DNA from 4 places in the Pseudomonas savastanoi genome. Region 2 is predicted to be linked to each of the others. Evidence: predicted binding sites of a transcription regulator. Region 2 holds the regulator's gene; each other region holds the start of a gene.
The links. The regulator FliA, encoded in region 2, starts transcription of late flagellar genes. The targets are predictions, from matches to a motif close to CTAAAGTTTNNNNNNNNNNNGCCGNTAA.
Positions count from the first base shown of each region.

Region 1: the regulator FliA is predicted to act here: its motif matches at 2,274-2,301, upstream of KP808_RS16170 (methyl-accepting chemotaxis protein).
Region 3: the regulator FliA is predicted to act here: its motif matches at 2,610-2,637, upstream of KP808_RS13855 (methyl-accepting chemotaxis protein).
Region 4: the regulator FliA is predicted to act here: its motif matches at 4,250-4,277, upstream of KP808_RS10880 (methyl-accepting chemotaxis protein).

Region 1 is NZ_CP076652.1:3,852,587-3,858,653, reverse strand. Features, by position in the region: gene KP808_RS16180 (CAP domain-containing protein) at 1-91, shown strand, start outside; gene KP808_RS16175 (nuclear transport factor 2 family protein) at 119-547, opposite strand; gene KP808_RS16170 (methyl-accepting chemotaxis protein) at 688-2,253, opposite strand; gene KP808_RS16165 (TetR/AcrR family transcriptional regulator) at 2,501-3,130, opposite strand; gene KP808_RS16160 (DUF3237 domain-containing protein) at 3,355-3,876, shown strand; gene KP808_RS16155 (TonB-dependent siderophore receptor) at 3,934-6,051, opposite strand.
Region 2 is NZ_CP076652.1:3,964,836-3,970,902, reverse strand. Features, by position in the region: gene flhA (flagellar biosynthesis protein FlhA) at 1-999, shown strand, start outside; gene flhF (flagellar biosynthesis protein FlhF) at 1,011-2,339, shown strand; gene fleN (flagellar synthesis regulator FleN) at 2,455-3,288, shown strand; gene fliA (RNA polymerase sigma factor FliA) at 3,285-4,025, shown strand; gene KP808_RS16695 (chemotaxis response regulator CheY) at 4,278-4,652, shown strand; gene KP808_RS16690 (protein phosphatase CheZ) at 4,672-5,457, shown strand; gene KP808_RS16685 (chemotaxis protein CheA) at 5,491-6,067, shown strand, end outside.
Region 3 is NZ_CP076652.1:3,327,468-3,333,534, forward strand. Features, by position in the region: partial or broken gene KP808_RS13850 (hypothetical protein) at 324-567, opposite strand; gene KP808_RS13855 (methyl-accepting chemotaxis protein) at 947-2,503, opposite strand; gene KP808_RS13860 (diguanylate cyclase) at 2,698-4,275, opposite strand; gene KP808_RS13865 (hypothetical protein) at 4,514-5,206, shown strand; gene KP808_RS13870 (MFS transporter) at 5,314-6,067, opposite strand, start outside.
Region 4 is NZ_CP076652.1:2,501,989-2,508,055, reverse strand. Features, by position in the region: gene KP808_RS10890 (glycerophosphodiester phosphodiesterase) at 1-170, opposite strand, end outside; gene KP808_RS10885 (hypothetical protein) at 368-1,507, opposite strand; gene KP808_RS10880 (methyl-accepting chemotaxis protein) at 2,154-4,070, opposite strand; gene poxB (ubiquinone-dependent pyruvate dehydrogenase) at 4,503-6,067, opposite strand, start outside.

The DNA.
Region 1 (6,067 bases), 110 kb from region 2:
TGATTTCCGCGAGCTGGGAGCAGCCTACGCGATGGACCCGAAAAGTGACGCAGGGATTTACTGGACGGCTATGTTCGGCACGCAGCAGTAGCGCCTGCCGCGGCCTTGAACCGATGCGTTAAAAGCGGAATGCCTGACGGCCGATGAGCAGCCATTGGCCGTTCTGCTTTTGCCAGATCTGGAAGTTCTCGATTTCGGTCGGCACAACCTTGCCGCTGTTCACTGCCTGTGCCGAGAAATGATTGCGCACCAGAGCGGTGTCGCCGGAAAGGATGATTTTCTGATTGAGCATCTTCAGGTCGTTAAAGGCGCTCTTGCCGGTTTCGATGTCTGCGATGAACGCTTTCTTGTCCTGAATGTTGCCGCTGGAGTGTCCATACGTGAGGTTGTCGGCGGTCAGCGCATTGAGTTGCTTTATGTCCTTGTGCCACATGGCTTGCGTGAGCTTGTCTACCGCCTCGGCAACATCAGTCTCGTCTGAAGTTGCCGCTGCGGCGTAACCGGTAAACAGGCACAGAAACGCCATTAGCAGTGTCAGCTTTTTCATGTTCATCCCTTTTCTTGTCATTATTGAATGTGAGCGAAGCCCGCGCAGATGACTAATTCATCTGTCGTCGTACAACTTAGATCAGGGCAGGCCATTCGACAAGGGGAGATGCCGGGAAGCGCGCTTCCCGGCGATAGCGCTTAAACGCGGAACTGTTTGGTGAGACGGTTCAGGCCTGACGCCAGCGTCGACAACTCGGCAGTGGCGATGGCGGTCTGATTGGAACCCTCGGAGGTCTGACTGGACAGGTCACGAATGCTGACCAGGCTCCTGTCGACCTCACGAGCGACCTGGGCCTGCTCTTCGGCAGCGGTAGCGATCATCAGATTGCGTTCGTTGATCTGGCTGATGGATTCGGTAATTTCGAGCAGCGCCTTGCCGGCACCATTGGCCATCTCCAGAGTCTTGTGTGCCTGAACGCTGGTCTGCTCCATGGATGTAACAGCGTTACCGGTGCCGGTCTGGATCGAGCCGACCATCTGTTCGATTTCGCGGGTCGATTGCTGGGTACGGTGCGCCAATGCCCGTACCTCGTCCGCGACCACGGCAAAACCTCGCCCGGCTTCGCCTGCACGGGCTGCCTCGATCGCAGCGTTGAGTGCCAGCAGGTTGGTTTGTTCGGCGATGGCGCGGATCACATCCAGCACCTTGCTGATGTCCGTTGCCATGACCGCCAGGCCCTGCACCTCGGTTGAGGTGATCTGCACTTTGGAGACCATCAGGTTGATCGCCGTGACCGTCTCATCGACCTGCGCACGTCCGGCCATGGCTGCGGTGCTCGATTGAGACGTCACTTCCGATGCTGATGCAGCGTTGCTGGCGACTTCCTCTACCGCCGCGCTCATCTGGTTGACGGCCGTAGCTGCCATCTCGATCTCGTTGCTCTGGCGCTGAATGGTGCGCGACGCATCTTCGGTGACAGCGTGCATTTCTTCGGAAGTGGCGGCCAGTTGGGTGGAAGAGTCGCCGATCAGGGTCAGGGCACTGCGCAGGTTGGATTGCATCAACGCCAGTGCGGCGATCAGTCTGGCCGCTTCATCACTGCCGTCTTGCGGAATGTCTTTGCTCAGGTCATTGGCCGCGATGCGTTGCGCAATGTTCAGCGACTCACCGATTGGCTGGGTCAGGCTGCGGGTATACATCCAGGCCAGCAGAAGGGTAGCAATCACGCCGACCGCGATGAAAATACTCACCATCCACAAGGTTTGCTGATAAGCAGATTCGGCTTGATCACCCGCTTTTTGCGCTTTGCTGTCGTTGATGCCGATGAGTTTTTTCTGCGTGTTTTCGACCTGATCCGCCGCACTTTTCATGTCGCCATTGGAAATGGCAACTGCCCCTTCCAGATCGCCCGCTGCAACAGCGGCCAGGTAGCGATCCTGGGCTTTTTGATAGTCGACATTGGCTTTGACCAGCTCGTCGAACGTCTGACGCCCTTGAGGGGTAACGATCAGTTTGCTGAGGGAGTCCGAAAGACTGGCGATCAATGAGCGGGATTGTTGAATGTCGCTAAGTGCCTTGGTCCTGCGATCCTGCGGCTCAAGGGGGTTACGAAGTCGGGCATTGTTGCCCCTGATGCTCACAAACTCCCTGTCCAGGGAACCGAGCAGTTTTACGCTGGGCAGCACGTTGGTTTCGATGAATTTTTCTGCAGTGTTGAGAAGTGCTGCCTGACGCAGGGCCAGCAGGCCCAGTGCAACGATCATCAGGCAGAAAATACCGAAACATAAAGCCGAACGCGGTGCAAGATTGAGTTTTCGCAGGATCATTATTACTTCTCCGAAGTGGGCAATAGGCTATCGCCTGCCTTCGGGATTTCTTTACGTGCGGCACGAATCTGGAATCAAGGTCTGGATCAGGTTATCCGGATAAATCGTAAGCAAACATGTCGTGCACCGGCGGTTTTACATTTTAAACAGCATTTAAAAAGGCTGCCTGCCGCAGCCCGGTGAATCAGCGCTTTTCCATGCCCAGCATGAAGGTATCGACTGCTCGTTTGACCATGCTCTGAATCTGCTCGACGCTCAAGCGTGCGGGTGCTTGCTGATAAAGGCGAATGTCGGTTTCCGCGGTCAGCAGCGAGGTGAGTTGCAGCGCTGCGATATGTGGGTCAGTGGTACGTAGCTGGCCACGTTGCATGGCCGCATTCATCAGCGTCGTCACTGTCTGCAGGAACTCCCTGGGGCCTGAGTCATAGAACATAGTACCGATGTCGGAGTGCCCGGATTCGGCTACTACCATGCGGTACACCGCCAACGCGCTGTCATCATTGATGAGTACCATGAGCATTCGCTCGCCGAAGCGCGTGAACAACGTTCGCAGGTCTAATTCTGTATCGGGGTCCTTGTCGACAGAGATCGCCAGTTCTGAAACGGCCTCGGCAAGATGAGCGGTTGCAACCCTGTTGACCACGGCGATGAACAGTTCCTCCTTGGAGGGGAAGTAACTGTAGATCGTTGCTTTGGAGCCGCCCATCCGTTTGGTGACTTCATTCATCGACGCACGTTCGTAGCCCATTTCAAGGAAGACGCTTGCTGCGGCATCGATGATGGCTTCGCGGCGTGCTTCAGTACGCACCTTCATTTATATCCTCAATCCCTTAGTGAACCGGGTAGTACAGTAAATGCAAAATTCTCTAGACTGGAACTGAACCGTTCGGTACGATTTCAGCCGGTTCCAAGGAGCTTACTGGAAAAGACAGCGCAGATAAATGCCGACGGATCGAGGCGCTCTATATTTTGCAAATCCGATGGCTGGACCCAGCCATCCATTGCCCGAATTGATTCAACGATGGAGTGAACAGGTCCATGAACGTCATCGATTTCAAGAAACCCGTCAAACGCTCTTTTCGTGGTAATGCAGCAGTGGCGCCTCAGCTTGAGAAAGTGCTGACCGTCATTCTGAAGACCGACGTTCCTGTGCTTATGGGCATATGCAGCGATGGACTGCGTAGCAACAGCAGGATTCTGGGCGGTGAGTTCCATGCCGAATATTTCAGTGGCTCGGTGCTGGCTGGCGGTAGCTGTATGCAGGTTGAATTGTCATCCGAGCTTGCCTTTGTGGACACTTGTTTCACCCTGGTCACGCAATTGGGTGAATTGATCAGCGTTGAAAGCCGGGGTGTCCTGCTCATGGACGAAGTGGGTCAGCAGGAATTGCAGAACGGGGTCTGGCCGATCAGTGACGGCCATTACCAATGCACGTGCACGCCGCGCTTCAAGGTTTCCCTTGGGCCTAATGAATGGCTGGAAAAGAGCGCCTTCATTGGCAAGACCGAATACATTCAAGACAATGAAACGCTGATCAGTTTTTACCGGATGAAGTCCTGATTCGTCCTTTTGGTTGGGCGTGGGGAGGCCTTTTCAGGCCTGCCCCGTTGCAACTACTTAAAAGGTGACGCTGGCGCTTAGGCGCGCGGTGCGCGGCTCGCCAACGTTGACCTGCAACTGGCTGTCGGTGCTGGAGGGGTAGTACTGCTTGTCGAACAGGTTATCCACGTTCAATTGCAGGCGGGTTTTATAACCGGCCATCGGCACATCCCAGCGCAGGAACGCATCAGCCACGGTGTAGCTGCTCATGTAGAACGTGTTTGCGTTGTCACCCGCCCGATCACCGACATAGCGCGCGCCACCACCGGCATGCCATTCGCCCAGACCGGACGGGACTTGCAGATGGTGGGTGAGGTACAGGCTGGCAGTGTGCTTGGGTGCCTGACTCAGACGATTGCCCTCGTTTTTGGGGTCATCGAGCACTTCGGTATGTGTGTAGGCATAAGTTCCGATCATGTCCCAGCGCTCGGCGATGCGGCCTGTCACGTCCAGCTCCACGCCCTGTGAGCCCACTTTGCCAGCCGCCTCGCTGACGCCGGTAGTAACGGTGGTCACGACATTTTTCTTCTCGATGTCAAACACGGCGAGGTTGAAGTTGAGTTCCGGTGCCAGTGCATATTTGGCCCCGACTTCGTAACTACGGCCTTCTTCCGGGTCGAAGGTGGTGCCGTCATCGTTGACGGCCTCATTGGGAACGAAGGAGCGGCTGTAGTTGCCGTACAGCGACAGGTCTTCATTGACCTTGAATACCACGCCCGCCATCGGCAGGAATATATCGTCATTTTTGTCCAGGTTAGTGTTGCGGCTAGCACCAAGGCCTTGTTTGATGTACTGGTCATAATGCTGATAGCGACCACCCAAGACCAGAATCCAGCGGTCATTCAGGTGCCAGTTATCCTTGAGGTACAGGGAAGATGAGGTCAGTTGATTGCTCAGGTTGCTGTTCGCCGCGCTGACCACACTGGGCTCGGCCAGGCTGCCATACACCGGCGAAAAGATATTGAAGCCGTTTTGAGCCGTGTTGCGGTAGGTCTTGCCGCGATACTTGTCGGAGTCTTCCTGCTCGGCACCGATCAACAGATCATGTTGCTGGCCAAGAATCTCTTGCTTGCCGATGAAGTCCCAGCTGGCATAACGCGTTTCATAATCATAGTGGCCGCCATTGGCCTGACGACGCAGCACACCGCTGCTGGACAATGTGCTTGGCTGGGCTATCGAGAGGCTGTAGCGGTCGTTGTTCCAGCCGTAGGTCAGACGGGTTTTCCAGTCATCACTAAGCTGATACTCGAAGCGCGCGGTTGCGGTTTCGCTGATGCCCACGGTATTTGACCATTTTTCGTCGAGCCGCTTGTCATAGCTGATATCGGCCGGATGACCACCCGTGAACACCGTGCCGCGGTCGAACGGGCTGATGTAATCGTTGTATTCGTAGGCGAGCGTCAGGCTGGCGCGCTCTCCGGTCCAGGACAAAGAGGGCGCGATCAGGGTGTGCTGGTCGACGCCATAGTTACGCCAATAGTCCTCGCTCTGACGCTCTGCCACCAGTCGGTAGGCCAGCCCGGAATCGCCCAGCGGTCCGGTGGTGTCGATGCCGAAACTGCCACCGCCTTCGCTGTAGGCCGAGCCACTGAGCGTGGTGCTTTGCACATATTGCGGTTGTTTGCTGATCACGTTGATCACGCCACCCGGCTCCATCGCGCCGTACAGCAGCGATGCCGGACCTTTGAGTACTTCAACGCGCTCGGTGGTGGCACCGAAGTTTTTCGATACCACCGAGCGTACGCCATCGCGCAGGACCGAGCCGTCGTCGTTGGTACCGAAGCCACGCTTGATCACCGAGTCCTTGGTGTTGCCCAGCGTGTTGCCCTGGCTGACGCCGCTGACAAACTTCATCGCATCGTCCAGCGAGCGCACGTTGTAGTCGGCGATGGTCTGCGGTGTTACCACATTGACCGACTGTGCCTCCTCCTTGAGCGGCACATCACTCTTGCTCGCGGTGCTGGTGCTTTCTGCGCTGTAGCCTTCCCGGCCTTCGGTAGCGGCGGCGGATACCTGGGTGGCAGGCAAGGTTGCGGTTTCAGCAGCATGCACTGCGCCGCTGGCGCACATCGCCAGTGAAAGTGCGGACAGCAAAAAAGAGCCGGAACGGCGAGGACATTGGGAGGAGGTGCTCAAGGGAAATGCTCAGCAA
Region 2 (6,067 bases):
TATCGCCTGATTCCGCTGGTGGACCGCAATCAGGGTGGTCAACTGCTGGCGCGTATCAAGGGCGTGCGCAAGAAGCTTTCGCAGGAGCTGGGCTTCCTGATGCCGACCGTGCACATCCGTGACAACCTTGATCTGGCACCCAGCGCCTACCGTCTGACGCTGATGGGCGTGATCCTGGCCGAGGCCGAGATTTATCCGGATCGCGAGCTGGCGATCAACCCCGGTCAAGTGTTCGGCACCCTGAACGGCATCACCGCCAGAGACCCGGCGTTTGGTCTGGAGGCCGTGTGGATCGAAATCAGCCAACGCAGCCAGGCGCAGTCGCTGGGTTATACCGTGGTGGACGCCAGTACTGTAGTGGCAACCCACTTGAACCAGATTCTCTACAAACACTCTCATGAGCTGATTGGCCACGAAGAAGTCCAGCAGTTGATGCAATTGCTGGCCAAAAGCTCGCCCAAACTGGCTGAAGAGCTGGTCCCTGGTGTGCTGTCCCTGTCCTCGCTGCTCAACGTGCTGCAAGCGCTTCTGGCTGAGCATGTACCTGTGCGTGATATTCGTAGCATTGCAGAAGCTATCGCCAACAACGCCGGCAAGAGTCAAGATACCGCCGCTTTGGTGGCTGCCGTGCGGGTAGGTCTGAGCCGCGCAATCGTCCAAAGCATTGTAGGTGTTGAGCCGGAGCTGCCTGTTATCACTCTGGAGCCAAGGTTGGAACAGATATTGCTCAATAGTTTGCAGAAGGCTGGTCAGGGTCAGGAAGAAGGCGTTCTTCTTGAGCCAAGCATGGCTGAGAAGCTCCAGCGTTCGTTGATTGAGGCCGCCCAGCGTCAGGAGATGCAAGGGTTGCCGGTAATTCTTCTGGTAGCAGGGCCTGTCCGGGCGATGCTGTCACGATTTGGACGATTGGCTGTACCGAACATGCATGTTCTGGCGTATCAGGAAATTCCGGACAACAAGCAAGTAACCATCGTAGCGACTGTCGGGCCGAACGGCTGAGGTAGTGAGTCATGCAAGTTAAGCGATTTTTCGCCGCCGATATGCGTCAAGCCATGAAACTGGTTCGCGATGAGCTGGGCGCCGAGGCGGCCATCATCGGTAACCGGCGCATTGCCGGTGGCGTAGAGCTGACTGCCGCTCTGGATTACAAGCTGTCCGCCCTGGCACCGCGTGTGCCGAACATGGAGCTCGAAGACGAGCTGCGCAAGACCCAGTCGCGCATCGTCTCCGCTCAGGCCGAATTGAACAACCGCAGCGACAGCGACGCGTCGATCAATCTTCAGCTGTTTTCCGGCAAACCGGTCAGCGCTGTCGATACGCACATCGAGCCGACGCTCGAAGAGCCGCCACGCCCATTCGCTTACACGCCGCCTGCGCCCGCAGAGCCTGCTGTTGGTCAGCGCGCCTATGATTCGATGCGCTCCGAATTGAACGGCCTGCGCGAGCTGCTGGAAGTCCAGCTTGGCTCCCTGGCCTGGAACCAGTTGCAGGGCAGCCGTCCGCAGCAGGCCAATCTGTGGCGCCGTCTGCAACGTGTCGGTTTGTCCGGCCCGCTGTCGCGCGATCTGCTGTCGATGATCCCGGAGATTGACGAGCCTCGTCAGGCCTGGCGCATGCTGCTGGCCCATTTGGCGCGCATGATTGCCGTGCCGGACATCGAGCCGCTCGAAGAGGGTGGTGTCATCGCCATGGTCGGGCCTGCCGGTATGGGCAAGACCACCACGCTGGCCAAACTGGCGGCACGTTACGTGTTGAAGTACGGTCCGCAGAATATCGCTCTGGTGAGCATGGACAGTTTCCGCATCGGCGCACAGGAGCAGCTCAAGACCCTTGGGCGCATCCTCAACGTGCCGGTCACCCATGTCGATCCTGGCCAGTCGCTGGTTCAGGCGCTGGAGCCGCTGCTGCGCAAGCGCGTGGTGCTGATCGACACCGCCGGGCTGCAAGCCAGCGATCCTGCGCTGCGCATGCAGCTGGAAAGCCTGGCAGGGCGTGGCATCAAGTCGCGTAACTACCTGGTACTGGCGACCACCAGCCAGAAGCAGGTGCTGACCGCTGCCTATCACAGTTACAAACGTTGTGGCCTGGCCGGATGCATTCTGACCAAGCTTGATGAAACAGCCAGCCTCGGCGAAGTCCTGAGCCTGGCGATCAGTCATGAATTACCTGTGGCCTACCTCACGGACGGACCCCGTATTCCTGACGACCTGCACACCCCGCGTCGTCATCAACTGGTGAGCCGTGCGGTGAGTGTGCAGATGCAGGATGAGCCGAGCGAGGAAGCAATGGCTGATATGTTTGCTGACCTCTATCACACCCCTGGCAAGAGAGTGGGTTAAGTGATGGATATTATTGGAATGTCCCTGCGTCAACGGTCTGCCATGCGGTGTTCATTTGCGAACGTGCAGCCCTCGATGTGGTTTCGGTCTACGCAAGACAAGGTAAAGAAATAACATGGGCAGCATGCATCCCGTACAGGTTATCGCGGTGACCGGTGGCAAAGGTGGCGTCGGTAAGACTAACGTGTCAGTGAATCTTTCACTGGCCCTTGCCGAGCTTGGCCGTCGCGTCATGCTGCTGGACGCCGATCTGGGTCTGGCCAATGTCGACGTTCTGCTTGGGCTGACGCCTAAACGTACGCTTGCCGATGTGATAGAGGGCCGTTGCGAGTTGCGCGACGTTCTGTTGCAGGGGCCGGGCGGGGTACGTATCGTGCCTGCCGCCTCTGGCACCCAGAGCATGGTGCATCTGTCCCCGGCCCAGCATGCGGGTCTGATCCAGGCGTTCAGCGAGATTGGCGACAACCTTGATGTGCTGGTGATCGACACGGCTGCCGGTATCGGCGAATCGGTGGTCAGCTTCGTGCGCGCCGCTCAGGAAGTGTTGCTGGTGGTATGCGACGAGCCCACGTCGATTACCGATGCTTACGCCCTGATCAAACTGCTCAACCGCGACTACGGCATGAACCGCTTCCGGGTGCTGGCCAACATGGCGCAGAGCCCGCAGGAAGGGCGCAATCTGTTCGCCAAACTCACCAAAGTGACTGACCGTTTTCTTGATGTTGCGCTGCAGTATGTAGGTGCCGTGCCGTACGACGAGTGCGTGCGCAAGGCCGTACAGAAACAGCGCGCCGTTTACGAAGCATTCCCGCGATCCAAATGTGCGCTGGCGTTCAAGGCCATTGCCCAGAAGGTTGATACCTGGCCGTTGCCAGCCAATCCGCGGGGTCATCTCGAGTTCTTCGTTGAGCGACTCGTTCACCAGACCAGTGCAGGGCCTGTGCAATGACTGCGAGCGGCTACCAGATGTACAGCAAGGCTTCCCGTAATTCGCAATACGAGTTGATCGAGCGTTATGCGCCATTGGTCAAGCGTATCGCTTATCATCTGCTGGCGCGCTTGCCGGCCAGCGTGCAGGTCGAGGATCTGATCCAGGCCGGCATGATCGGTCTGCTTGAAGTCTCCACCAAATATGATTCAACCAAAGGTGCGAGTTTCGAGACCTACGCCGGCATTCGCATTCGTGGTGCGATGCTGGATGAAGTGCGCAAGGGCGACTGGGCACCACGCTCGGTGCACCGCAATACCCGCATGGTCAGTGACGCAATTCGTGCAATTGAAGCTAAAACCGGCCGTGACGCTAAAGATCACGAGGTTGCGGCCGAACTCCAGTTGAGTCTTGATGATTATTACGGGATTTTGAATGACACCTTGGGCAGCCGCCTCTTCAGTTTCGACGACCTGCTTCAGGACGGCGATCACGAAGGGCTGCATGAGGATGGCGCAAGCGGTTCGCTTGAGCCGTCGCGCGACCTGGAAGACGAGCGCTTCCAGGCAGCGTTGGCCGATGCAATTGCCAATTTGCCAGAGCGTGAGCGTCTGGTGTTGGCGCTGTACTACGACGAAGAGCTGAACCTCAAGGAAATCGGAGAGGTTCTTGGGGTCAGCGAATCGCGGGTCAGTCAGTTACACAGCCAGTGCGCAGCTCGTTTGCGGGGGCGTTTGGGGGAGTGGCGAGCGCGTTGACGGCAGTGCGCGACGTTTGTCGTGCGCTGTCTGCATGCCGGCTGTGCAAAGCGTTACGTGGTAGCAGGATGGACGAGGCAAGGGCCTGTCGGGCAATGTCTCGATGGGCTTTAGTCGCAGTCTTGACTGTCGTTGTGCCAAGCCCGTCGTCGTTTCGTATAGCTGGGGGTGTGCTGTGCCAGTATTGAGTGAACAGCGTGTTCAGGTGCTGAACGCGTTAAAGACTGCTTGGAGGTCGAATTGGACAAGAACATGAAAATCCTCATCGTTGATGACTTCTCAACGATGCGGCGGATCATCAAGAACCTTTTGCGTGATCTGGGGTTTACCAACACATCTGAAGCGGATGACGGTCTGACCGCATTGCCGATGCTGCAGAGCGGTGCCTTTGACTTTCTGGTGACGGACTGGAACATGCCTGGCATGACCGGTATCGACTTGTTGCGTCAGGTCCGTGCGGACGAGCGTCTCAAGAGCCTTCCTGTACTGATGGTTACTGCCGAAGCGAAGCGTGAGCAGATCATTGAAGCTGCCCAGGCCGGGGTGAACGGTTATGTAGTCAAGCCATTCACGGCTCAAGCGCTTAAAGAGAAGATCGAAAAGATCTTTGAACGCGTCAATAGCTGATGCATGCCGCGAGGGCGCTATGGATAACAATGATTCGATGGCCGACTTTGAGTCGACCTTAAAGAGACACGCGCAGGAACTCGTCACCAGCCTTGAAAAGGGCCGCTTCGGTGACGCTGTGCAGCTGATCCATGAACTCAACCAGACACGCGACCGCGGCCTTTATCAGGAAGTGGGCAAGCTGACTCGTGAGCTGCACAGTGCAATCGTCAACTTTCATATTGATCCGCACATGCCTCAAGCCGAGGAAGTGTCGCAGATCACCGACGCAACCGAACGCCTGTCGTATGTGGTGAGGCTGACCGAGAATGCGGCCAACCGTACTATGGACCTGGTCGAGGAAAGCACACCGCTCATGAGCGGTCTGAGCTCCGATGCCAAGGCATTGAGTGACGACTGGGGTCGTTTCATGCGCCGCGAAATCGGTGCTGAAGAATTTCGTGAGCTGGCCAAGCGGGTAGATGGTTTTCTGACGCGTACCGAGCAGGAGGCCGATAGGGTTTCCGGGCATCTCAACGATATTCTGCTTGCCCAGGATTACCAGGACCTTACGGGGCAGGTTATCAAGCGCGTGACGCAACTGGTTACGGAAGTCGAGAGCAATCTGCTCAAACTGGTGCTCATGGCCAGCCATGTCGATCGCTTCGCAGGCATCGAACATGACGAAGAATCCATCCTTGCTGAAAAAGATCCTAAAAAACATCTCGCCAAGGGTGAAGGTCCGCAGATTCATGCCGATAAACGTGAAGACGTCGTATCCGGACAGGATGATGTAGACGATCTGCTATCGAGCCTCGGCTTCTAAGATCTGTTGACGGTTAATTTTAGGGAGCACCCCATGAGCTTCGGCGCCGATGAAGAAATCCTTCAGGATTTTCTGGTAGAGGCCGGCGAAATTCTGGAGCAGTTGTCAGAGCAATTGGTCGAGCTGGAAAGCCGACCGGATGATGCTGATCTGCTCAATGCAATTTTTCGCGGTTTTCACACTGTAAAAGGGGGCGCCGGCTTCCTCCAGCTCCATGAGCTGGTGGAGTGCTGCCACATCGCCGAAAACGTGTTCGACATCCTTCGCAAGGGTGAACGTCGCGTTGATTCCGAACTGATGGATGTGGTCCTGGAAGCTCTGGACACCGTCAACAGCATGTTCGGTCAGGTACGTGAACGGACTGACGTAACTGCGGCGACGCCAGAACTGCTGGCTGCGCTGTCGCGATTGGCCGAGCCACAATCTGCCGACGAAGTCGCAGCGCCCGAGCCTGAGCCCGAGCCGGTGGTTGAAGCCGCCGCTCCGGCTGCGGTTGCCGAGCAAGCGGCCGGCGATGACATCACCGATGATGAATTCGAGCAGCTGCTCGATTCGCTGCACGGCGCCAGTCCGGTGTCTGCGGCACCATCAGCGGCACCGGCTTCGGCAC
Region 3 (6,067 bases), 640 kb from region 2:
AACATCGAAACTGCGTGCGCCTGTTCCAGATAGCATCCATATTAATCCACTGGGAGGCACTTCCAGTACGGTGATTTGATGTCGAGCAATCAATTTATGTAGAGGGCTGGATACGTGTGTCCATGCCGCTTCCTCTGTCACACCATTTGATAGGCTTTAGTGCGCCGTCCTCGGTGTGCGCTTGCCGACGTTTTCGCACAACCCGTTAAAACCAGGGACGACCACGCATGACTATGGTTTTCCTCATGCTCACTGTATCGCGACCTCGGCGACATCACCCCCGGACAGAGCTTGACGACTAGATTGACTTGGCCTTCTTCGTCCTCAAGATATTTGGCATGGTTATAGGCCGAACCCACCTTATTCGGATCAGCATGGGAACAACTGCGCATCTACCCAGATCTTGGGGTAGCCGATCTCTTTCAGTTCTATCGAAATGGTTCCGCGGATGCCGTAGCCAGTTATAAGACTCTCGTAATCCATTCGCTTCAAAGCTGCGTTGGGGGTGTTCTCGCTGATGCGTTTTTTGAGTTCGCGGTGGTGCGCAAGCAGGTGTTTCTTGGCTGGGCGCATTGCTTGCCTTAGAGATCGTAAATCTCGATCGCCCGTATATCCCGCGCTACGTGGGGCACAACTGGGGGCATAGTTTAGTTTTTCCGACCTGAAAATACTGCGCTAGGACCCAGTCAAAATGTTCTTCGGCGATCCCGATATTCTGTAGGGGTCGGCAGGCAGGCCGTTCAGCTGATCATTTCTGCGTTTCCACAAACCATAGAGCTCCATCCACCTCCAGTGGATTTCTACATTGGGGGCACATCTGAGGGCATGCTTTACCTCACTGCACACACGGGCGGCTGTAACTTGATCAAGCAATCAAGCCCTGCGGTGGAAGACCCACGCCTCAAGACGTTCATGCCGGAACTGGATACAGCCCCCAAAACCGTTCTCACACAACAAACCGATTAACCAACTGATTCAGATTAACCGCCAGCTTCGACATTTCACCGCACGCACTCGCGGTTTGCGCGGCTCCCGCAGCACTCTGTGTCGCAAGCTCACGAATGCTGACCAGATTTCGGTCCACCTCTCGAGCGACGTGAGACTGTTCTTCAGAAGCGGTCGCGATCATGAGGTTGCGTTCATTGATTTGAATGATGGCCGTTGATATTTGATCCAGCGAGGTACTGGCCTCCTGGGCAACGCCAAGTGATTCGGTCGCAAGGTCTCTGCTCGTATTCATCGCCTTCACGGCCAGGTCAGAATCGCTCTGGATGGCAGCAATCATCTGCTCGATTTCTTGAGTAGACACCTGGGTGCGATGGGCTAAAGCCCTTACTTCGTCAGCCACCACCGCAAATCCACGGCCTTGCTCGCCCGCCCGTGCGGCTTCGATGGCGGCGTTCAACGCCAACAGGTTGGTTTGCTCTGCAATGGCCCTGATTACCTCGACAACCTTGGTGATGCTCTGAGCACGGTCTGACAACCCTTGAATCTGCTCGCTCGTGTTTTCAACGTTACCGTTCAGCTTTTCAATTGACTTTAACGTCTGAGCCACCCGCGCCAAACCTACCTCGGTATAGCCTTGGGTACGTTTTGACTCTTCGGAAGCTGACTCGGCATTACGAGCGACCTCATCAACAGCAGCGCTCATTTCTGTGACCGCTGTTGCTGCCTGATTGACTTCATCGTTCTGGGAAACAAGGCCGCGACTCGACTCCTCGGTAACCGCCGTCATCTCTTCAGACGCAGACGCCAACTGATTAGAGGAATCGGATATCTGCATGATGGTGTTTCGCAGGTTTGCCTGCATCTGCGCGAGCGCTTTCAACAGTCTCCCCGCTTCATCAGTCCCGCTTACCAAGACCTCCTTGGAGAGGTCACTGGCCGCGATGCGCTCAGCGACAGACAGCGCGTCGTTAATCGGGGAGGTAATACTTTTCGTCAGCAGTAATGCCAAACCGACCGTCAAGATAACGACACCCGCTATAAGGCCTACAACAAGCCACAGGCCGTTTTCATAGAGATCCGTCGCAGTTTGCCCGGCCCGTGCAGCGCCTTCGTTGTTAAAGTTGGTGAGGTCTTTGATCTGCACCTCCATCGTGTTCGTCATTGGACGGATGCTGGTACTCACCAGGCTGACCGCAGCCGCGATATCACCCTGTCTCATCAATGGCTCAAGAATATCCAGTTGCTTGGAATAGGCATCGGCACTGTTTTTTACCGGAATATAAAGCGAGCGCTCCTTTTCATCGGCGATGAGGGGCTCATAGTTCGCCACCGCTTCGGTGAATGCCTTACGGTAGCCAGCGAAGCTTTCAATATTCTTTTGAATGGATTGAGGGTCAGCAAGGCCTCGCTGCGTTTCGAGCCTCAGGCGAAGGGTCGTGGTGTTCATCAACGACGTTTGGCGGATGCTGGCCATCCAATTGAGTTCGACGTCTTTCTCGGCGTCTCTGAGCTTGCCCATTTGCAGGACTGCAAATACCCCCAGCACGAATACCAATACGATGATTGACGCGAAAAACAAGGTAGCTCGTGGAGCTAAATTGAGGTTTCGGAGGCGCATGCGAGATTCCTGCTTTTCAATGATGGCTGACATATTAAAAAGGCTATCGACCCAAATCTGGAAACTTTAAGCTCGTCGTCGAAAGGCCCTTTGGATGGTAGAAAGCGGTCACGACTTTACAAGACCTCAACTCAGCAGTGGCCTGAATCCAGAACGGGCTGGCCTATGAACTGCTTTCGTGTGGAATGGGCCATCGACCGCCCCTCGACGCAGTTGCGACCTCTGGTTTTGGCGCAGTAAAGAAGTCGATCTGCTTCCCTCAGGGCCGCTGTGTAACCCTCCTTCTCGAGTGCGTTGATCGCCACCACGCCCGAGCTGATTGTTACGTTCCCCAGCGGGCTGGCGGAGTGCTCTATCAGTGCGTTTTCAATGGATAACCTGACCTCTTCGGCAACGCTTAAAGCACCCGTTAAATCTGTGCCAGGCAACAGAATCACAAACTCTTCTCCGCCATATCGTGCGGCCAGGTCGCCAGGCCGCTTGATACCGCTTCCGATAAGCCCCGCTACCTGGCTTAGGCAGTCGTCGCCCCGCAGATGGCCGTAGCAGTCGTTGTATTGTTTGAACCAGTCAATATCCAACAAAATAAGGGCGATGGATGAGTTATCTCGGGAAGCTCGTTCCCACTCCAGTTGAAAGGTAGCGTCGAAACAACGCCGATTGGCCAGATGCGTCAAACTGTCGGTCCTGGCGATGATCTCGAGGTCGGCTCTGGCGATACTCAACTCATTTTCCGCAGTGATCAGGTGCCGGATTTGCCTGTATAACAAGATGCCGAGTAAAACCAGGGTCAAACTGATCATGCCGACCAGCGCCATGGATCGATATGCATAAGCCCACCAAGGGGCGAATACATGCTCGTAGGACACACCAGCGGCGGCGACGATGGGCAATCCGGACACCCGCCGATAGGCATAAATTCTTTCCACGCCATCCACTACAGACTTGAACACAGCGGTGCCGCTGTCGCTGTATGGCAAATAGCGAGTGAACAGATCACCTTTGGCGATATTGGTGGTCATCAATGCTGCCAGCGTCGGTCGTCGAGCCAGCAGGTCGCCATTGTTCAGCGCGAGGAAAATAACGCCCTTGTCGTCCACATCCATGCGTTTGAAGAATGATTGAAAATAGGCAACGGGCACAGTCGCCAGAGCCACACCTGCAAATGTGCCATCCGCAGTATTGATACGTCGGCTGATCGGGATGACCCGGTCTCCCGTGCTGCGGCTCTCAATGATGGAACCGATGTGGATGGACTCGTCGGCGTTGTCGCGGTGATAGACGAAGTACGCGCGGTCGCTGTTGTTTTTTACCTGTATACCTTGAGAAAAAGAGTTGGCGACCCAGTTGCCTTGGGCATCGTAGATAAAAAGCCCCTGAATGCCGTTGACGTTCAACACGTCCTGAGCCATTCGCTTCGCCAGTCGAGCTTGCTGAGGCCCTTCTACCCCATCGTGCTCCACGCGTTCCACCAGATCACGCAACGTATTATCAGCCTGTCGTACCGTATCCTGAGCTTGCTGCTCGGCAGCAAGAACGATGTTTGAAACCGTAATTGTGGCGGTAGCGACACGCTCACGCCTGGACTGGTTCATCTGCCAGGCTGTAGCCAAAACCAGCGATACACACACCAGGGCAATAAAGCCAATCAGTGCTTTGGTGAGCATGGAAGGCGCGAGCCTGACCGAGGAACGGTAAACATGCTTCATGGGTGCGTCATCAAATTGACTTTTGAACGCTCTATGCATCTTTCGTACCCTGATAGCGGGTCTGGCCAGTGCCTTCACTTCTTGCTTGTCTTCGGTTAAAGCCGAGGTGCTGACTGGACCTCCTGGCTAATGGTCCGTGACATCCTCGCGTTGCTCCACTAAATTACGCCCCCCGAAACGCCCTGAGCCTTTCGCGCCTCAAACCTGAAATGCCTCAAACCTGAAATAGTGAAATTCAATGCCTGATTCCCAGACCAACGAAGCCCTGACCTCCTCCAAGCTGGAATACGAAAGCGCAATTGGTCTTTCCCAGCACGTGCCGCAGGCCAAGACCATCAGCGAGATGGTGCTTGATGCGTTCCAGACCGCCAAGGAAAGCGAAGAAATCCGTGAGCTGCGTGCCGCCATTCGTCTGGCGCAGGATGAGCACGATGACGACAAAGCCTACGAACTGATGGGCCAACTGAAACGCCTCAAGGATGCCGAAGCGGCAGACAGCGCAGCACTGGCCGATCTTGGCACGCAGTTCCCGATCAGCCGTATTCTGTCCAGCTACAAGAATGACCCGGCATTTCAGGAACTGGTCTACGGCTTGGCGCTCAAGGTGCTGAACCAGACGCATCAGGCGATCAGCAACCCCACTACCGCCAAGAGCAAGACAACGCGTGCCCGCAAGGAAGCCGAGGTCTACACCATCAGCAAGGATGGCCAGAGCGTCAGCCTGCCGTTGCGCACCCCGCGTTCCAACCTTAATGTCGACCGCGAAGCCCTCGAGTTTCTTGGCTTCACCTTTGTCGGTGAAGGCGATACCGCCGAACTGCAGGAAACAACCTTCGTCGACAATGAAGGCAGCGAGCTGCCGGTGACCCGTAAAAACATCGTCACCGCGCTGCAACAGGGCAAGGCATTCAACGCTTACAGCATCGCCTGATGAATGATCGGCCGGTGACCCGATCACGCCATCGCGGTCGCCTGGCCGACCGCCGTCTGTTGAGCGAAAAGCAAGTCCAGTGGTTGCCTCCAGCCACTGGCACCGATTTACTCCAGAAGCCGATCGCCTCGCGCAAAACCATGAACCCGCGCCCGTAGCGCAATAATCAGGCTCAGCACTGACAACACAAACAAGACCCAGGGAAATACACCCACGCCCCAATGTCCAAGCAACACACCGCCCAGTAACCCACCGCCCGCAATAGCGCTGTTCCAGACGACGACATTCATCGAAAGCGCCACGTCAGCGCCCTCGCCTGCCGAGTCGGCGAGCGCGGTTTGCAGAAGCGTAGCGGCACCGCCAAAGGTCAGACCCCAGATAAATACGCCTGCATAGATGGCCAGGGCCGAGCCAGAAAACACACCCAGGAACACCGAAACCGCCGCGAAGCTCGCGAGGCTGGCCAACACCGTCTTGCGTAAATGACGATCAACCAGCCGTCCCGTTACCCAGATGCCCGCCAGCGCGGCGACACCGAATGCCAGCAATACCAAATCGACGTCCCTCGCCAACCCGGCCTCGGAAACAAACGGCGCGACGTAGGTATAAAGAATGTTGTGAGCCAGCATCCAGGTGAAGACCACTCCCAGTACCGAGCGCACGCCCGGGGTGAAAAAGACCTGACGCAATGCCATGCGCCTTGACGCGGACTGGCCAGGATAGTCCGGCACTTTGATCAGCACCCAGACGATCAACAGCAGGGTCATTGCGGACATCAATCCGAATGCCATGCGCCAGCCCATCAATCCGCCCAGCCAGGTTCCCAGAGGCACGCCCAATGACAACGCGATGGGCGTTCCC
Region 4 (6,067 bases), 1.5 Mb from region 2:
CCGATGGCGGTGCCGTGCAGCCCCCGGTGCGCGCAGACAATCGTAAGGTCATTATGGGCATCTTTGAGTATCCCGCCGATCTTGTCAGTGTTGTACTCTGCCAATGCAATAGAGGGCGCTACTATCAATACCGCCGTGCACAGTAGAACTATTTTCGGTAAGCAAAACATAATGTTGACTCCCATAAGGTCAGAATGGAATTAACTGCTGTACGGGCGAAGGCAAGACAAAAAAAAGGCAAGGAACGGGCGGAGTCGTGCTCGACTCTTCTGGCTTTAACAGACTTTAAATGGTCATTTTGCTCGAGCTACCGCGTGACATTTCGTTAATACAACTTCACGCGTGCAGCCACTTTGTTTACCGGAGCCTAGTCAGATGGCTCCGATGACCAGTCCTTTACTGACACCCCTTGCACATACACCGAAGGTGGTGCGGGAGGTGCTTGCGTGGGGGACAGCAGAGCGCCGGTATCAGGGTCGTAGTAGAAGATCTCCTCGATGCTGTCGATGCTGACTTTCAATCGACCTCTGTGCAGGTCGTCATCGACGTTGACGATGCGTTTGGTCCCAGTGGAACAGGTCACGCTGGCGCCACCCGCAAAGCCTTGCCCCTCTGCCCCGGCGGGTTCGATCAGGCACATTGCACCATCCGGACGAGCGATCTGCAGCGCGCCTTGTGGCGTGATGCGATGGGTGTAGACCGGACGACCATCAGGGCCGACCGTGGTAAATGACTCGCCGCGCTCAAAGCGCCTTTCCGGGGTATCGATACCTTTCACGCCCACGATGTTATGCAGCAGCAAACCGTCCGTGCCGATGTAGTAGTGAGCGATTTGCGTGCCGGTGTTCGCGGGCCAGCGCAGGTGCATGTGCATATGGGGCGGTGCATCTTCATGGCCGTGTGGGGCATTGGTGTCGAAGCCCATGATCTGGATTTTGCCCAGCCCCTGGCTTTGCACGTATTGGCCAAGCCCAAGATCACGTACCGCCTCGCGCTGCGCGAACTCCAGCACGTTGGCTGCAGCACGCTGAACGGACGGAAACGAGTCCTGCACGTAAAGGCCCGCGCGGCGTGCCGGGTCGGCATGTTCAAAGCGCAGGACCATGCCCGGCTCAACGATGTGCGTAGAGACCTCGGATGCTGTTATCGCATCCACTGCCAGAGGCGGCAATACCACATACAAACGTCCGCCATCGAGCCTGAACGGTATATCACCACTTTCCAGAATCACGCGCGAGGTATTCGCCACCGCTCCGTCGAAACCCAGTTCAAGCGTCCTTGAACGCGGTACTTTCAGCGCTATGACCGTCTCGCGCGGGTTGTCGGCGTTCCAGTAAGGGTCTGCCACCAGCCTGCACGTGGCACAACTTGCCGGGTCAAAGCGCAAGCCAGGACCTTCTTCACGCTTCACGAATTTGATGACGGCAATGACTGACTCGTCGCTGGCCGGTGCAGAAGCAGCTAACGCGAGACTCGCGCTCAGCATGGCGCTCGCCGCCAGTGCCATTGTTGTTCCATACGTCGTCATGCGTCAGACATCCGTTGCGGCATGCCTACACCTGCAATCAACTGAACAACCATCAAAAACTGCGCGTTCATAGGCAAGCCACTATTCAGGTGGGACGGATAAACCAAGTCTCGCAGTGGGCATTGGATCCGCACACTATCAAGACGAAACGGGTGGACTCGGAAAGTAACGCATCAATAAAGCTTCTGACCTAAACAGGGTCAGGGCATTCTCACGCCGACGTACTCACCAGCGCGAACACGGCAATGTGCCAGTGAACTAACGCGTCGAAAATACTCCCTTACATTTGATATTACTGTAGGGAAGCGATGTGACAGATTGAGGACATTAACGCACGAAACACCGGCATGGTTAATATGATCAGGCAACTAACAATATGACGCGCAGCATGTAGTGAACAGCGTCGAACATAAACTTTTTTTTAAAATTGTAGGCGTGCGTGTCGATTACCCACTTATGTCGAAAAGATGACCGTCCACTTTATATTCTTTGAGTCCCGAAAGCATGCCGAGCCAAGCCGTCGCACAAGAACTGCCACGCGAATTCCTGCCGCCCGACGACCACTACAAAAAAGCCCGAGAGCTAACGCTCCCAGGCCTCTGAACACCCAACAAACCCCTTATCGTCAGCTCACTTTAAAGCGTCCCACCAGCCCCTGCTGCTGCTCAGCAAGCCTGGCCAGTTCACGACTCGTGACTGCTGTCTGCTCGGCACCTGCACTCACCTGAATGACCAGCGCGTTGATGTCATTCACGTTGCGGTGGATTTCTTCGGCCACCAGGCTTTGCTCTTCGGCAGCAGATGCAACCTGGATGTTGCGGTCACTGATGGTCGCGATGCCTTCGGCGATTTCTTCCAGCAGTTCGCCAGCGCGTACGACGTTGCTGGCGCCCTCTTGCGCCTTGCCCAGGGTTTCCTGCATGGACGCGGCAGCACGTTCGGAGCCGGACTGCAGGTTGGCGATCATGTTCTGGATGCTGACCGTGGAGTCCTGAGTCTTTTTGGCCAGGTTGCGCACTTCGTCGGCCACCACGGCAAAGCCGCGACCTTGTTCGCCCGCACGCGCTGCTTCGATGGCTGCGTTGAGGGCCAGCAGGTTGGTCTGGTCGGCGACGCCTCGGATGACATCGAGCACCGAGGAAATGGCGTTGCTCTCGCCCTTGAGCTCGTCAATGATTCGTGAAGTCTCTTCAGCCTGGACCGAGAGCCCTTGAATCAGGCCGATGGTGTTGTCGATCTCGGTCTTGCCCTGCACGGTACTGTTATTGACGCGCTGCGACATCTCGGCCGCGTCGGTGGTGCTGCGCGCAACGTCCTTGACGGTGGCGCTCATCTCGCTGATGGCTGTGGCGACCTGATCGGTGCCCAGGCGCTGCTGCGCGACGTTCTGGCTGGTCTGCAACGCCACCGCAGAAGACTGCTCGGCGGCGGTGGCGACCTGTGAGGTAGCGCTGCCGATTTCGCGGATGACCTCGCTGATCTGTTGCGCCATGTTGTCCAGATTGCGTGATATCTCGCCGAACTCGTCTTTACCGGTGTAACGGGTTCTGGCGGTCAGGTCGCGGGTGGATAGCGCAACCAGCGTGCGGTTCACGTCGACCACTGCAACCTTGATATTGCGGATGATCACCGACGCCAGCCACAACACTACGATCAGCATCACGATGACAGTGGCAACCGCTATGTAAAGGCTGCTTTGAGCGGCGCTGCGTGCATCGGTGGCCAGGCCTACGACAGTCTGACCCAATTCCGCTTCAACCCTGGCCATCAGGTCTATGCGGTTGGTGGAAAGGTTGAACCAGTCTTCGGGCTTGATGTTGAGCGGGTCGCCCAGGGGTGTATCGAAACCCAGACGTTGCAGGCGGGCAACTTCAAGTGATCCTGGTTGTTGCAGAACATCATTCAGCCTGGTTTTGAATGCTTCCGGGGACCAGCGCTGGAAGGCTTCGAAGTAACCGGAGAACTCTCCAAGGTTACGACTGAAGCGTGATAACAGCGCTGCGTCGAAGCGATTCTGGTTGAAAGCCAGGCCCAACAACACCCGTTCGCGACCCGCGCGCTCTTTCATATCCACGAACTGATTGAGCGAACTCAAGGCGCGCAGTATTTGCGGGTCTTCAATGCTCGCTTCCATCGAATAAGTAAACCCGATGAGCGTTTTGATGATGTCAGTGAAACGCGTGCCGGATTCAGTATTGTTGATTGCCAGCGCATCGACTTTGAGGCGTAACGCGATCAGGTCATCCAGCGCGCGGTTTACTTTTTCCGGCCCGGGAATTCCCTCCGTCGATTGCGCACGCATCTCGCCCATCGCCTGGTCGGTTTCCTGACGAAATGATTTCAATTTGTCTTGCATGGACTTGCCGCCACTGCCCAGGAACACGCCACTGGCACCGCGCTCGCGCTGGATGGTGGTGACGACGTTGCTGAGCTTCTGTGCGGCACTGGTGGCCGTCACTGCGCGCCTCATATCGCTGAGGTTCTCGCTTTTATCAGCGACGAAAATACCTGCGAAGGCAAGAAAGCCCAGCAGGGGAAACATTAAAATAAGCAGCAGTTTCATACTCAAAGGAGCATTTCTAAGCATTGCAGACCTCATGACGTGCAGACGTTCTATAAAGACGATCCGAGGCCTAACGTTCTGTATTTTTCGACGTTTTTTAATAGCCAGAGATGATTCGGTAATTAGCCTGCCTTAGCCGGTCTTGCTTCCGTCCCATTGTTTCGGCTGAGGGCAGCCGAGCTTTACCAAACTATTTATCTTGACAATTCACACCACAAGATTAATGAAGACGAGTATTCGAAAATGCGCGGGAAGTTTGGATCCACAAGAAGTGCAATTAACATTAACGGCAATAAACCAAGATGCAAAACATAACGCCAGACAACGTGGTCACCTATAAATGAGATGACCACAGTGTCTGGCGAGAGGAAGGCGGTTTTTCTGATTCCGCCTGTCACGTTGCCCGGATTATTAGCGCAAGTTGGTCTTGGCCAGTTCCAGCACTTCACTGCCGCGCCCGCTCATGATCGCGCGCATCATGTACAGGCTGAAGCCTTTGGCCTGTGCCAGTTTGATTTTCGGCGGGATGCCCAGCTCCTGCTTGGCAGTGACCACGTCGATCAGCACCGGGCCTGGATGATCGAACGCCTTGCGCAACGCTGCAGGCAGCTCTTCGGCGTTCTCCACGCGCAGGCCGAGAATGCCTGCGCCCAAGGCGATACCGGCGAAGTTGGTTTCATGCAGGTCGGTGCCGTGCGGCACATAGCCGCTGGCTTTCATTTCCATGTCGACAAAGCCCAGCGAGCTGTTGTTGAACACCACCATTTTGATCGGCAGGTTCAGTTGGCGGATGCTCAGCAGGTCGCCCAGCAGCATCGACAGACCGCCATCGCCACACAACGCCACCACCTGACGATCAGGGTGCTCGGCCTTCGCGCCCAGAGCCTGAGGCAAGGCGTTGGCCATCGAACCGTGGTTGAACGAGCCCAGCAGACTGCGTTTGCCGTTCATGTGCAGGTAGCGCGCAGCCCACAGCGTTGGCGTGCCGACATCGACGGTAAAGATCGCATCAGCGTCCGCTTGCTCGTCGACCAATCGAGTGAGGTACTGCGGGTGAATAGGCGTACCGTCTGGCGTAGGCGTGGCCAGTTCGTCCAGCTCTTCGCGGGCCTTGGCGTAGTGCTTGAGGGCCTTGTCGAGGAAGCGGCGGTCGGCGTGCGGCTTGAGTTTCGGCTGCAATGCGTCGAGGGTTTCCCGCACCCCGCCGACCAGACCGAGCGCCACAGGCGTACGGCGACCCAACTGCGTAGGGTCGAGGTCGATCTGGATGATGTTGGCCTTTTCCGGGTAGAAATTCCGATATGGGAAGCTGCTGCCGAGAATCACCAGCGTGTCGCAGGACAGCATGGCGTGGTAGCCGGAGCTGAAACCAATCAGACCGGTCATGCCGACGTCGAACGGGTTGTCGTACTCAACGTGCTGCTTGCCGCGCAAGGCATGGACAATGGGAGCGCCCAGCGTGTCGGCCAGTGCGAGGATCTGCTCGTGAGCACCCGCACAGCCTGCACCGCACAGCAAGGTCACGGCTTTCGAGTCGTTGAGCATGTCGGCCATCGACTGCAAGTCGTTGTCCGCTGGGACGACAGTGGGCGGCGTGGCCTCGATCCATTTCGCAGCTACATCAGGGGATTCGCTGAGCGCCACATCGCCGGGCAAGACGATAACGGCCACACCTTTCTGGCTGATCGCCGCGCGCATGGCACGCTCCAGCACACGCGGGAATTGCTCGGGGTTGCTGACCAGTTCGACGAAGTGGCTGCATTCCTTGAACAGCTCCTGCGGGTGAGTTTCCTGAAAGTAATCCAGGCCGATTTCCGAGGAAGGAATGTGCGCAGCAATCGCCAGCACCGGCACGCGGTTGCGATGGCAGTCGTACAGGCCGTTGATCAGGTGCAGGTTGCCCGGTCCGCAGCTGCCTGCGCAGACCGCCAGCTTGCCGCTGGATGCCGCCTGGGCACCGGCGGCGAAGGCTGCGA